2 regions of the Halanaerobium hydrogeniformans genome follow, and region 1 is predicted to be linked to the other one. Evidence: riboswitches for the same ligand, from Rfam matches in the RefSeq annotation. Region 1 holds a riboswitch; the other holds the start of a gene.

Evidence for each region. Region 1 has a riboswitch for molybdenum cofactor ahead of HALSA_RS03680 (aldehyde ferredoxin oxidoreductase family protein). Riboswitches for the same ligand answer to the same signal wherever they lie in the genome.
Region 2: another riboswitch for molybdenum cofactor. It lies ahead of HALSA_RS11150 (ABC transporter substrate-binding protein); the one in region 1 lies ahead of HALSA_RS03680 (aldehyde ferredoxin oxidoreductase family protein).

What each region holds. Positions count from the first base shown of each region.
Region 1 is NC_014654.1:828,549-835,392, reverse strand. Features, by position in the region: gene HALSA_RS03700 (DUF1028 domain-containing protein) at 1-402, opposite strand, end outside; gene HALSA_RS03695 (MBL fold metallo-hydrolase) at 426-1,175, opposite strand; gene HALSA_RS03690 (HesA/MoeB/ThiF family protein) at 1,255-1,926, opposite strand; gene HALSA_RS03685 (MoaD family protein) at 1,927-2,208, opposite strand; gene HALSA_RS03680 (aldehyde ferredoxin oxidoreductase family protein) at 2,209-4,014, opposite strand; molybdenum cofactor riboswitch at 4,023-4,146, opposite strand; gene HALSA_RS03675 (transposase) at 4,448-5,062, opposite strand; gene HALSA_RS03670 (transposase) at 5,029-5,991, opposite strand; gene HALSA_RS03665 (glycyl-radical enzyme activating protein) at 6,252-6,844, opposite strand, start outside.
Region 2 is NC_014654.1:2,385,508-2,392,351, forward strand. Features, by position in the region: gene HALSA_RS11130 (redox-sensing transcriptional repressor Rex) at 65-706, shown strand; gene HALSA_RS11135 (amidohydrolase family protein) at 713-2,104, opposite strand; gene HALSA_RS11140 (ATP-binding cassette domain-containing protein) at 2,120-2,851, opposite strand; gene HALSA_RS11145 (ABC transporter permease) at 2,838-3,542, opposite strand; gene HALSA_RS11150 (ABC transporter substrate-binding protein) at 3,601-4,431, opposite strand; molybdenum cofactor riboswitch at 4,525-4,647, opposite strand; gene HALSA_RS11155 (glycoside hydrolase family 13 protein) at 4,692-6,359, opposite strand; gene HALSA_RS11160 (LacI family DNA-binding transcriptional regulator) at 6,373-6,844, opposite strand, start outside.

The DNA of each region.
Region 1 (6,844 bases):
AGCCTGCAGGGTTTTTTCATTCACTAAGACATTTCCCTGCACCGAATAATTTTTCCCAGTTATTTCTCCTGCCCAGTCCGAACACTCTGAACCGGTATAAGCTGCTGTTCTACCCTTAGCATCTATTACTGCAAATTGCCTGTAATCGATCCCCGGATCAGAAGCTTTCAGAATTTCAATAACCTCCTCAGGGCTCTTCCCTTTTTCAAGCAGATCAAGTGCTTTAGGCCCAAAAGAAGGATTTCCCCAGGCCTGAGTAGCTACTGCCCCAACTTTTGCTCTGGCCCAGGGAACCATTGAGCCAACTGCCAGAAACTTTGATTGTACAGCAACTCCATGTTCTTTGCTTTCTGGATCATAGGCGATTATGGAAAAAGTTGAGATTAAATTTCTCTGGACCATTTTTTACACCTCTTGAGATTATTTTAATAAATAATTTTTTCTCCACGAGAATTAATTTTTGCAATTTTGCTGTAATCGAGCCCTTCTTTCAGCATTTTTTCGGCAAAATTTGCTGTAACCTCAAAATTATTTGAAAAGTGAATAGGTACAAAAAGCTCCGGTTTTATTTCTTCAATAAAATATTGACCGGCAAGATAATAATTTTCTTCTAAACGAGGGTCAACAGGCACAAAGGCAATATCTATTTTTTCGCCTTTTAACTTATTAACCTCTCTTTTATAGTCCTGCTCTTCTTTTTTTTGTACTTTGGGGGTAAACTTTTTCCACTTCCACCAGTTTAGATCACCGGCATGGAATATATTTATATTATCACTCTTTACTAGAAAAGATACTCCCTTATCTGTGCTGCCAAGAGCCTTAACCTTAATTGCTTCTAATTCTAAGCTTTGATCTTTAGCTATTGTAAATAAGTTTTCTTTCTGTGCTAATTGATTAGTTAATGAAACCTGGTCTGCCAGTATATATTTGATATTTTCACAGTAATCTTCCCACTTAAAAATCACCTTATTATAGTGGTCATGATGGTCATGAGAAACAAAAACATAGGCCTTTTCTATTCTAGAAAAGCTCTCTTCTCTAATAACTCCTCGTTCTAAAGAACTACCTTTTTCTGATTTCATTGGCTGGTCATTATAGTAATCGAAGATAAAAAGCTTATTGTCAATTTTAACTGCTGTTCCACTGTGATAAAGATGATATACTTCTGCCTGCATAAAATTACCTCCTTTTTAAAAAACAAAAAGCCCCATTTTTAAAAACAGGGCTTAATTAAGATCAAATATTTAAGTCAAGTTATTTTAACTCTATTTTTTCTATTTCTGAATTCATAAAATCAAGATGCAAAATACTATCACTTAAATAATTATCCCTGCCCAATAGATATTTTAATGCTTCAAGCACCTGAAAAGAAGCGGCTATAGTAACTGCAGGTGAAAATACTGCCGGCACTTCATCTTTTTCTGCTCCGGCAAAGATATCCTTGAGTCTCTTTTCACTCTCGGGTAGAATCAGCATTATCTGAGCGAAAAAATTTTCAACCCCGGCATGAATAAAGGGAAGCTCATACTTTTGAGCCAGCTTATCTACGATAAATCTGGTATTAAAGTTATCAAGAGCATCAAAAATTATATCTAAATCATCAGGCAGTTCCATGTCTTCTCTAATTTTTTCATTTTTAGCAACTATTTCAGTATCAAGCTTAAATTTCTTTAAGAATTCTGCAGCACAGTCTACCTTGGCTTTACCAATATCATCACGGCCATAACAAATCTGCCGGTTTAAGTTGGAGACTTCTACTTTGTCATAATCATAAAGATAGATTTTATTAACCCCAATTCTCTGCAGCTGAACTGCTAGATTTGTGCCAAGACCTCCTGTACCAGCGAGCATTACATTTAAGCCTGCCATTATTTTTCTTTCCTCACTGCTAAATAGTTTTTTCTGTCTTTTAAGATATTCTCGCATCTAACCACCTGCTGAGGGAGGAAATAGAGTGACTTTATCCCCATCTTTAATTTTAGTATCCAGACCATCTAAATGGATTACATTTTCTCCATTTAATAAGATGATGGAGCCGGGAGAAATTTTCCCGGCATCCAACAATTTTTTAGAAAAATAATCATCATAGTCGCTGTCAAGTAGATCAATCAATTCTCTTACATTGATTTCATTTTCAATCTGATATTTGTGACCGCGACTTTTTAAATTAATTCTAAATAAAGAATGAAACTTAACTTCTACTGACATTTATTTCAATCCCATCTCACTTAATTTTTCGTCACTAATCCAGCCATCTTCCTGCCAGCCGCGAATTTCATAATACTCGGGCAGAATTTCTCTATATTTAGCTGCAGAACCTCTAAAGGTTCCATCTGGAAGTGGTTCATCAAAGCGCTTAGGAAGTTTATCCTGATCAGGTGTAATACCTGCTTCAAGGTTAAACTGACGCTCCAGGTTCCAGATTCTTTCTCCATTTTCCAGCATTTCTTCTGGTGTAAAATCAAACTCTGTTCCGGCATTAGCTATTTCTGTATAATCTTCTAAACCAAGGGCAAAAGAAGTAAAGAGGCACATTCCAAGTGAATCAATTACTGCTGTTAGATCCTGGAATATTTTAACCCACTCTGGCTTTCCTTTTAATTCAAGCGGATCAAGTTTTTCTGGTACTCCTAATACCTCTGGAGAAACCATATATCCTCTTACATGACATCCACCACGATTAGAGGTAGCATAATTTAAACCCTGGCCTTGAATTCCGCGAGGATCATAGGCAGGTAATTCCTGTTTTTTAACACTCATAGAAAGTTCTGCATTACCTTTAGCTTCTGCTAATCTATATGAACCTTCAGCCATCTGGTCGCCAAAACCTTCACGATAAGCCATCTGTCTTGTATAATAAATAACTGATTCTGAAGAACCAAATTTAAGTTCTGGACCATTTTCCAGTTCATCTTTATCTATATAACCTTTTTCATATAATTCCATTGCAGCTGCAATGGTTGCACCAGCAGATATTGTATCCAAACCTAAATCATTACAGAGGAAGTTTGCCTGAACTATAGCATTTAAATCATTAACACCACAGTCAGCACCAAAAGCCCAACCAGTTTCGTATTCAGGACCTTCACCTTCCTGGCCATTTGGAAGTTTGGTATGTCTACCACAGCGGATAGGACAACCATAACATCCTTTATTACCCTGTAGATAGCCTTTTTCTACTAAAGCTTCTCCTGATACCTCTTCAACATCTGCAAAGGTACCATACTGGAAGTTATTTCTTGGATATGCTCCATGTGAGTTGATAATATTATCAAGCACCTTAGTACCCAGGGCAGGAAGACCTTCTCCTGTAACTCCATCTTCTTTTAATGTTTTAGTCTGCTTTTTAACCACTTCCATCATCTCATCTTTAAAATACTCTACCTGTTTTTCATCAGCTTTAACAACTATGGCTTTTAAGTTTTTAGAACCCATAACTGCTCCAACACCGGTTCTACCTGCTGCTCTATCTTTTTCATTCATTATTGAAGCAAATTTAACCAGTTTTTCTCCACCAGGACCGATACAGCTTACTCTTGCTTTTTCATCACCAAATTCTTCAATTAACATATCTGTAGTATCATAAACACCTTTACCCCACAGATGTGAAGCATCTTTGAGTTCAGCCTTATCTCCTTTTAGAGATAGATAGACAGGTTTTTCTGCTTTACCTTCAAATACAATTATATCATTACCGCTAAATCTCATTTCAGCACCGAAGAATCCACCTGAGTTACTACTTGCAATAGTACCTGTTAAAGGACCCTTGGTGATTACCATATAGCGTCCTCCCGTAGAAGCTGCAGTACCTGTTAGAAGACCTGAAGCATAAATAAGCTTGTTTTCAGGGCTTAAAGGATCAACCTTTGGATCAATTTCATCATAAAGCATTTTAGAAGCGAGACCTCTCCCACCTAAAAACTTTTTAACATTTTCACCAGCAATTGTTTCGCGTGAAATTTCTCCATCACTTAAATTTACCCTTAATACCTGATATTCATAAATTTTTCCCATTAATTATACCTCCTTAAGATTACTCTTCTTTCCAAGCACGGGAGGCTGAGTCATTTCTTTCTCAACCCATCGGTTTAGCCACCTTAGAAAGCTATTTTCTTTAGGCAGAAAAACTCGAAGGTATTACTAATATTATTAAATATAAAAGGCTAAATTCCTGCTTAGTTTTTGTAAATTTCTATATTTTTTGAAAATTATTTTAATAATTCATTGCTCAAATAGTGGTTTGCCCCCAAAAAGACTAAATAAATATCCTTAGAAATAAAATTATCTAAGGTCTTGAGTAATAAATTTCTCATTTATCAGTAAAAATAAAATTATATAGTGTAAAAAAGACTTACCTGGTTCAGGAGGTGGATGGTTCCAGTCCTTTCAGCAACTTTTTGAAGTTTGCTGCTGCAACTTTGAATCCAAACCAGATTTTTTGACATACTTAACCCCTGACCGGCATATCATCGACATCATATTTGCGTCTGAAAACAGAAGGTATTCCTTCTACGCCTGCTCTCTGGTTACATTCTTGGATGTATTCTTTTTCTCCCATTGTTTCTCTTAGTTTTCCTGTTTCATATCGTTGTTCAGTAAAACTGACTGAATTATGTTTTTTGTTGCTTTTTATTCTGCACTCTGATTTTAGTTTGCAGCCAGCACACTTTTCTTTATCAAAGATGGCATAGAATGAATTCTTATCAGGGTCTTTCTCCTGATAATCAGGTTCTACATCATTGGCACAGCTTAAAACATTTTCATAGTCAGAACCAAGATTAAAGTTTTGATAATAGGTCATTTTGTCAGCAGCAGGTTTTTTACCGGTTAATTCACCGGGCATAAACTTAATACCGAGATTTAAAGCCTTTTTAGCAAGGCCATAAGTATAATAAGCACCATCCATAAAGATTTTTATTGGGTTCTCAATATTAAAGTTTAGCACATGCTCACTGTTCAGCTTTTCTAAAGTATCAGCACTAAAGTCCTGATCAGAATATATGTTAGGCTTAAAATCATAGGTTGTAATTACAGAATTATCGTCGTCAAAAACTTCCAGCACATTGGCTGTATAGCCGATATTAGCTTCATATTTCTGTCTAAAGTTGCATCAGGATCACTGGGGTTCTGCAGAATATCAGATTCCAATTCTGTACCGTCCTTAGCTTCAATATTATCAGGATCAAGATCATCAAAATCATCGTCATCATAATCTGTCTGTTCTCCGAGCATTCTTTTTAGAAGCATAAATTCTTCAGTTTCAGTAACACTGCCTCCGGCAGTAACTGCTGAATCATAAAGAGTTTTAGCATCTTCTAATAGCTTTTTGAGTTTGCTTTTGGTTTCATCATTTTTGGTTCGATAGATGACTTCATTTCTGTGGGACTCTTTTAAATATACTTCAAGTCCTTCAGGAATTAGATCTTCAAAAGACTGAGAAAGCATTTTGATGAAGTTAGCATTAACAGTATAAACAAGTTCTATTCTGGATAATTCTCTGGCGGAAGAAGAAACCATAAAAGAATCAATTCTAGCTCTATCGCCTTCGATTTCCAGATTATCTGTAATTAATTCAGCCAGGGATTCAACTTCCTGCTGAATTAAGTCTATACCTGTTTCTTTGTAGTAATCTGTAACCCGTTCTCTAAAATTACTGAATGTATTTTTAGAGACAGGCGGTCTTTCTTCACTGGTTAATCTAAGAGCATACTGATATTCCATACTTAGATGGATATTGGCAACTAATCTTTCATCAGTGAGATCAAAAAGTTCTTTAATTACAAGGGAACTGATAATTATATTAACAGGAGTATTCGGTCTTGAACCTTTATCACTGTAGAGTACAGCAAAGCGTTCTTCATCAATTGCAGGGAAGATAATTTCCTGAAAAGTATCGGCCCAGGAATTTAAAAGATATTCCTGTAGATATTTAGGTAAATCCTTAAATGAGTCGTAAAGACTTAACTGCTGGTGACTGTTGGGAACAAACATTCTATCATCCTTTCTATGATTTATTAAGTTAATTATATCAAAGAAAGCCTGTCATATAAAGGATTATGGCGGATTAATCTAATTAATTTTAGGATGATAAAAGAAAAATTAATTGTTATTATTTGGTTATTGATGAAATTTATTTAGGCTTTTTGGGGGCAAACCTTATTTTATCTTTAATGAAACTTTTTGTGTTTTTCTTACTGAATGAAAATAAACAATATCATACTGACAGAGCTCTATCAAAAAGTTTAAATTTCTTATTTTTTACTCAAAGGAAGTTTGTTGGTACTTCCGATAACAACTGGTATTTGATAATCTAACATTATTGTATGCAGACTTTCAATTAGATAATTTTGAGTTTTTCTTTCAGGAAAATTATAATTTTTTAAAAGATAACTCATTCCAAGTGTATTATATTTGCTTTGGCCATATTCATGAAAAGGAAGTAGTTGTATCTGCAAAGGCATATTTTTTAGTTCTTCTTTGATAAATTTTGCAGTTTCTCTCATATTTTCTTCGGTTGCTACATGATCAGGAACCATAGGTATACGAATAAGATATGGAATATCTTCTTTTGAAACTTTAATAATATTTTCTAATATTAATTTATTAGAAACTCCCGTAAATTCTTTGTGTTTTTTTGCATTCATATGTTTAATATCTGTTATTAAAAGATCACTATAATCTAATAATTGTTCTATTATATTCCATTTGGCGTAAAGAGTGGTTTCTATACAAGTATTGATACCTAGTCTTTTACTCTCTTTTAATAATTCTAGCGCAAACTCCCACTGTACGAGAAGCTCACCTCCAGAAATAGTAATTCCACCACCTGATTCATCATAATATA
Region 2 (6,844 bases), 1.1 Mb from region 1:
AATAAGATAAAATAGAAACAATAAGTTATTTTTTTAACAAAGTTAATAAAAAGGGGTTTTTACTATGGAAAAAAACTCAGAAACCATTCCAGATATTATTGTAAAAAGACTTCCAGTATACTTTAAGCATCTTAAAAAACTTAAAAAAAGTACCAAAGAATACATATCTTCCTATGAATTAGCAGAACTCACTGGCTTTAGTAGTTCTTTAATTCGAAAAGATCTCAGCTATTTTGGTAATTTTGGTCGTAAGAGTTATGGCTATGATATTTATTGTCTTTTTCAGGAATTAAATATTATTATGGGTTTTAATTATACAAAGAAGTTAATCATTGTAGGGGCCGGACATCTGGGCCAGGCATTAATATATAACAAGGGATATCAAGAAAGAGGCTATGAATTAAAAGCAGTTTTTGATAAAAATCCTAAATTAATCGGTCTTTATATAAATGAATTTGAAATACTAAATATCGAACAAATGTTAAAGTTTGTGAAAAAAGAGGAAATTGATATTGCAGCATTAACTGTTCCTCAGGGAGCAGCTCAAAAAATTACCAATCTGCTTATAGAGGCTGGAATTAAAGGCATCTGGGATTTCACCGAGGTACCCCTTAAAGTTCCAGAAGATGTTTTGTTAGAAGAACAACATATAAATGAGGGGCTCTGTAAATTATCATGCAAAATTAATCAAAATATTGAAGAATAAAAACATTTAAGAGAAAAGAGAAGATGTCTGAGCTGGGATAAAGCGTCCACTACCTTTTTCAGCCCTACTTTTTTTAGAAAAGATGATTTCACCTCTTCTAATAGTTATAACTGGATAACCTTTAACCTGAAAATTGCTATAAGGACTATATTTAGCTGCAGAATGTAAGTTATCTGCAGTCAATTTTTTTTCTAAATCTGGGTCAAAAATAGTTAAATCAGCATCACTACCTACCTGTAATGATCCTTTTTGAGGATATAAGCCAAAAATTTTGGCAGGATTCACACTCAGCATTTCAATCATTTTCTCTAGAGAAATATAATTTCTACCAACCCCATAGCTATACATAAGAGCTAAAAGGGTTTCTGTACCTGGAATCCCTGGCAGAATATCAAAAGCACTTGCTGACTGAAATTTTTGTTCTTTAGTAAAAGCACAATGATCAGTAGCAAAAATTTGAATTTCATTTCTGCTTACAGCTTCCCATAATTTTTGATTATCATAACTGCTGCGAAGTGGTGGAGTCATAAAGTATAACTGAGAATCTTCGCCTTTTAATAAAGAATTATCAAGCATTAAATAATGGGGGGCAGTTTCTGTGTAAATATCCACACCTTTTTCTCGCAGATACTTTACAGCCTGATTTCCATCCGCTGAAGATAGATGAACTATGTAAATAGGAATATTTGTCTTTAAAGCAGCATCGCCAAGTTCAATTACAGCTAATTTTTCTGCTAAAGAAGCTCTTACTGCAGGATGAACCGCCGGTTCAGTCAGATTTCGTTTTTTATAAACCGCCTCTAATTCCTGAATTAAAGCATCATCTTCTGCATGTACTGTTGGCAGAATCTTTAACTCTTTAAGCCTTTTAAACAGATCAGCATAAAGCTCTTTATCAAGCATATAACCGGCCTTTTTATATGTAGTAAATATTTTAATACTTGCTAAAGCAATTTCTTTTAAATCTTCTAATTTTTTAGAGATATTCTGATCAAAATCTTCTATTACCTGATGAAAGCTGTAATCTATGATAGAATCTTCTGCTTGCTTAGAACGCTCCTTAAAAGCCCTTTTAAAATCTCCATCTTCAGGAAAATCGATATAATCAATTATAGTTGTTACTCCACCTGCAGCTGCAGCAATACTTCCCTTATAAAAATCATCAGCACTCACAGTTCCTCTAGAATATAAAGAATAATGGGTATGCGCATCAATAATACCGGGGAATAAATATTTACCTTGCAAATCTATAAACTCAAGCTTACTATCTTTTTCCAGCGAGGAAAAAGATCCTCTTTTTTTGCTAGCTACAATTTTTTCTCCTTCAATAAGGAGGTCATTTTTGTAAATACCTTTATCATCTACCAATTTACCGTTTTTAAGCAGTAATTTATTCATATTTTCCACCTCTCATTAAACTATTTCTTCTATAGAGCGGCAAATACCTTCTCCTAATTGATTAAAATCAAAATCTTCTACTGGTCTAGAAGACAGAATCCTGCCTTTTTTGAGATAAGCTATTCTATCAGCCAGCTCTTTTATCTGTCTTCTGTCATGGCTGACCATTACCACAGTCATTTCATCAGTTACAAGATCAGCAAAATGAGAGTTAAAAAAATTGATACTCTCTTCATCCAAATTAGTGGTTGCTTCATCAACAAATAAGATTTCCGGCTCAGTAATTAATGCTCTAGCAATGGAAACTTTTTGTCTTTCTCCACCTGAAAGTGTGTAAACTGATTGCTTAAGCAAATTTTTTATCTCTATTTTATGACTGATATCTTTTACCTTTTTATTTATAATATTTTTATTAAAACCTCTTAATTTAAGTGGTAGAGCAATATTATGATATACATTACCCCTATATAGATAGGGTTCCTGCCAGATAACAGAAAATTTTCTCCTCAGCTCACAATTAATTTCCTTTTGGCTAATTATTTTTCCTTTATAATATATTTTTCCCTGATAATCATTATCTATCATACTTAAAATATTAAGTAGACTTGTTTTGCCAGAACCGTTAGCACCTATAATAAAATTAAATTTCCCCTTTATCACAGAGTATTTTTTTATCTTAAGAATCTGTTTATTGTTAATATTTTTATCAATATTTTCTACCTTAAGTATTTTATTACCTCTGTTCATAATGTTCTCCTTCCTGGAGAAAATATACTAAAAAATTAATAGTAAAAGAAAGAATAAGTAATATTATTCCCAAAGCAAGAGCAAAAGAAAATCTTCCTTTATTGGTTTCTAGTGCCATTGCTGTTGTCATTGTTCTAGTAACCCCTCTGATATTTCCTCCCAACATCATAGAAATACCAATTTCTCCTAATACTCTACCAAATCCTGCTATAACAGCTCCAATAATCCCATACCTTGCTTCCATAATCAATAATTTAAACTGCTGCTTTTTTGTTGCTCCCAATGATTTGGCAGTTTTATAAAGCTTTTCATCTAAAGAAAAAATAGTGTTTCTTACAAGAGCGGTAATCAAAGGTAAAATCAAAATTGTCTGGCCCATAATAATTCCAAAAGAGGTAAACAATAATTGATATTCACCAAAAACACCTCTTCTGGAAATCAATGAATAAACAAATATCCCAATAACAACTGTTGGTAAACTTAAAAGAGTATTTAAAATTACATTAAAAAATTTCTTGGCAGAGAAATCTTTTCTGGCTATTATTACTGCCAGAGGAATGGCGATAGTTGAAGCAATTATTGTTGAAGTTGTAGAAAGTCTAAGTGAAGTAGCTATAACATTTAATAACTCTTGATCCATTGCTATAATAAGATTAAAGGCTTCGCTAAATGCTTCAGTATAATAATTCAAGTTTTATCCCCCTGTCAATTTCACCGAACTAAATAAAGTTTAAAACAAAATAAAAATTTTAATCAATTAGCTTTTCTGCACTAATAGCATCTGCAAAAAATAATTGTTCTCCATAACTGCTAAAACTATTAATTATGCTCTGACCTTCTTGAGAGGTTAAATAACCTACAAAAGCCATTGCCATTTTATAGTTTACATGGCTGTGATAAGCAGGATTAACAGGTATTATACCATAAGAATTAAATAAAACAGGATCTCCACTGTTTAAAACCTCCAGGTCAATTTCTCCACTATAGGCTAAAAAAGTTCCCCGGTCAGCAAGTATATAAGCTTCTCTCTCATCTGCCATATTAATACTTGCTCCCATTCCCTGACCACTCTCTATATACCAGCTTTGATTTATGTCTATTCCTGCTTCTTCCCAGATAGATAATTCTTTTTTATTGGTACCTGAATCATCTCCCCGGGAAATAAATTCTGCTTCTGAATTTGAGATTGCTAAAAAAGCATCTACTGCCAACTCTATTTCAGAAATACCTGCAGGGTCAGCTGGTGGACCAAGAATTACAAAATCATTATACATTACATCACGGCGGTTAACACCATACCCGCCCTCTATAAATTCTGCTTCAGCTTCAGGAGCATGAACAAATATAATATCAGCATCACCATTAGCACCCAACTCTATAGCTGCTCCAGTACCAACTGATATCACATCTACTCTAATACCAAAAGTTTCTTCAAAGGGTGGTATCAACTCATCTAATAAACCGGAATTTTCTGTGCTGGTAGTGGTTGCAAAAATTAATCTATCTTGTGCAACAGATGATGCTGTAAGAGCAAGAGTAAATATTAAAATCAAAAATATAGGTAAATATATTCTTTTCATCATTCTCCTCCTTTATTAACAATACAAAAAAATAAACTTCCAGTTTTAAATAAATCAACCGGAAGCATTGAAGGTAGAGTAAAATTAATATAAATCATTAAAAATAATACTCCTTTCCATTCCGGGAGGCCAATCCGTTTCCAAATTGACCCTATCGGCATATTTCCCATAATAACTAAATTACTCAGGTAAATATACTCGGAGTTTTTTGATTATTTCAAATATAATAATATATTTATTTTAGTATATTGTCAAGCTATTTACTGAAAAAGGTAAATCCTTGCTTCATATGGGTTAAGTTGTGATTTTGATCTAAATTCTGGCTCATTATTATAATTATTTATGAGCAGTTCAGCATTCTGAATTTCAAGCTCATCTTCTAGATCAACTTCAGCTAACTGCTCACTAAAATTAAGCATTATAAGTAGATTGTTTTCTTTTCCTTCTCTAATATAGGTATAGATATTTTGGTCATCTTCTAATAATATTTTATATTTTCCATAAACAAAAACAGGATATTCTTTGCGAAGTGAAATCAACTTTTGATAATATTTAAAAACTGAGTCGTCGGACTTTAGATCTCTGGCAACATTAATCTCTGGATAATTATCATTCATTTGAAGCCAGGGTTCTACATTGCTAAAACCTGCATATTTAGAGTCATTCCAATGCATAGGTGTTCTCGCATTATCTCTACTCCTATAATTGGCCATTTTAAGCATCTCTTCGTTTGTCATCTCGCCTTTTTTCTTTAGATCATTTAAATAACCTCTGGTTTCTATATCATCAAAATCATCTAAGTTTTCAAAACTAACATTAGTCATCCCTATTTCTTCTCCCTGGTAAATAAAAGGGGTTCCTCTTAGAGTATGCAATAATGTGCCAAGCATCTTTGCTGATTCTTTTCTGTATTTACCATCATCTCCATAACGCGAAACAATTCTTGGCTGGTCATGATTGCAGAAATAAAGACTTGTCCAACCATTATTTTCCTGTAGTTTATACTGCCATTCAGTCATTAAATCTTTTAATTCACTTAACTGCCAGTCAGATATTTTTTCCCAGCCCTCTTTGCGGTCAAATTCTACATGTTCAAAAGGGATAACCATACTGAATTCCTGGCGTTCTTCTTTAACAAATTTTATTGCTTCATCTTTATCTACAAAAGGAGTCTCACCAACTGTCATTGCATCATAATTATTGTATGTCTTTTCAGCCATTTCCTGAATAAATTCATGAACCCTTGGTCCATTAGCAAAATGTTCATGACCACAAAGACCATTTTCTTTTCCATCTGGAAAATCCTGATTTTTAGAAATAAGGTTAATAACATCAAGTCTGAAGCCATCTATTCCTTTTTCCAGCCACCAATTTATCATATCATAAAGTTCTGATCGCAGCTCTTTATTTTCCCAATTTAAATCCGGCTGTTTTTTAGAAAATAAATGGAGATAATATTGGTCAGTTTTTTGGTCATATTCCCAGGTTGAACCACCAAAAAAAGACTTCCAATTATTTGGTGGACCATCATTTTTTCCATCTTTCCAGATATAATAATCACGATAGGGATTATCTTTACTTTTAGCTGATTCTTTATACCAGTGATGCTCATCAGAAGTGTGATTTATCACTAAATCCATAATTATTTTTATATTTCTTTCTTTTAAAAGAGCTATTAATTCTTCTAAATCTTCCATTGTACCAAATTCATCCATGATAGCTCGATAATCACTAATATCATAGCCATTATCATCGTTTGGGGACTTATAAACCGGGTTTAACCAGACTGCATCTACCCCTAATTTATCAAGATAATCTATTTTTTCTATAATTCCTCGTAAATCTCCTATTCCATCATCATTACTGTCATTAAAACTGCGGGGATAAATTTGATATACTACCGCTTCTTTCCACCATTGTTTTTGCATATATATTGCCTCCTCAAGCTGTTTCTCTTTTGATTAAACTTAAAGCTAATTCTTTTTCAAAGCGCTCTTTTAGTTCTCCTTTGATTTCTTTAAGAAGAACCTCTATTGTTAACTGACCAAGTTTATACATCGGCTGCCAGATCGTAGTTATTTTTAGATATTTGGCCAATTCTATATTATCATATCCTATTAATGCAATATCATCAGGAGCTTTTAAACCTCTTTCTTCTATTGCCTGCAGAGCACCTATGGCTTGATTATCAGATGCTGCAGAAACAGCACTTGGCCATTCAGATTGCGGCATTTCTAATAATTCCTGCATAGATTTATAGCCATCTTCTGTATAAAAATCACTAGCTTTGATATATTTATCTTCAATTATGAGTTGATGTTTTTTTATTGCCTTTTCTACCCCTTTTAGTCTTTCCTGAGCATTGTAATGCTCAAGATTCCCATTTATAAAAGCAATTTTTTGATGCCCGGAA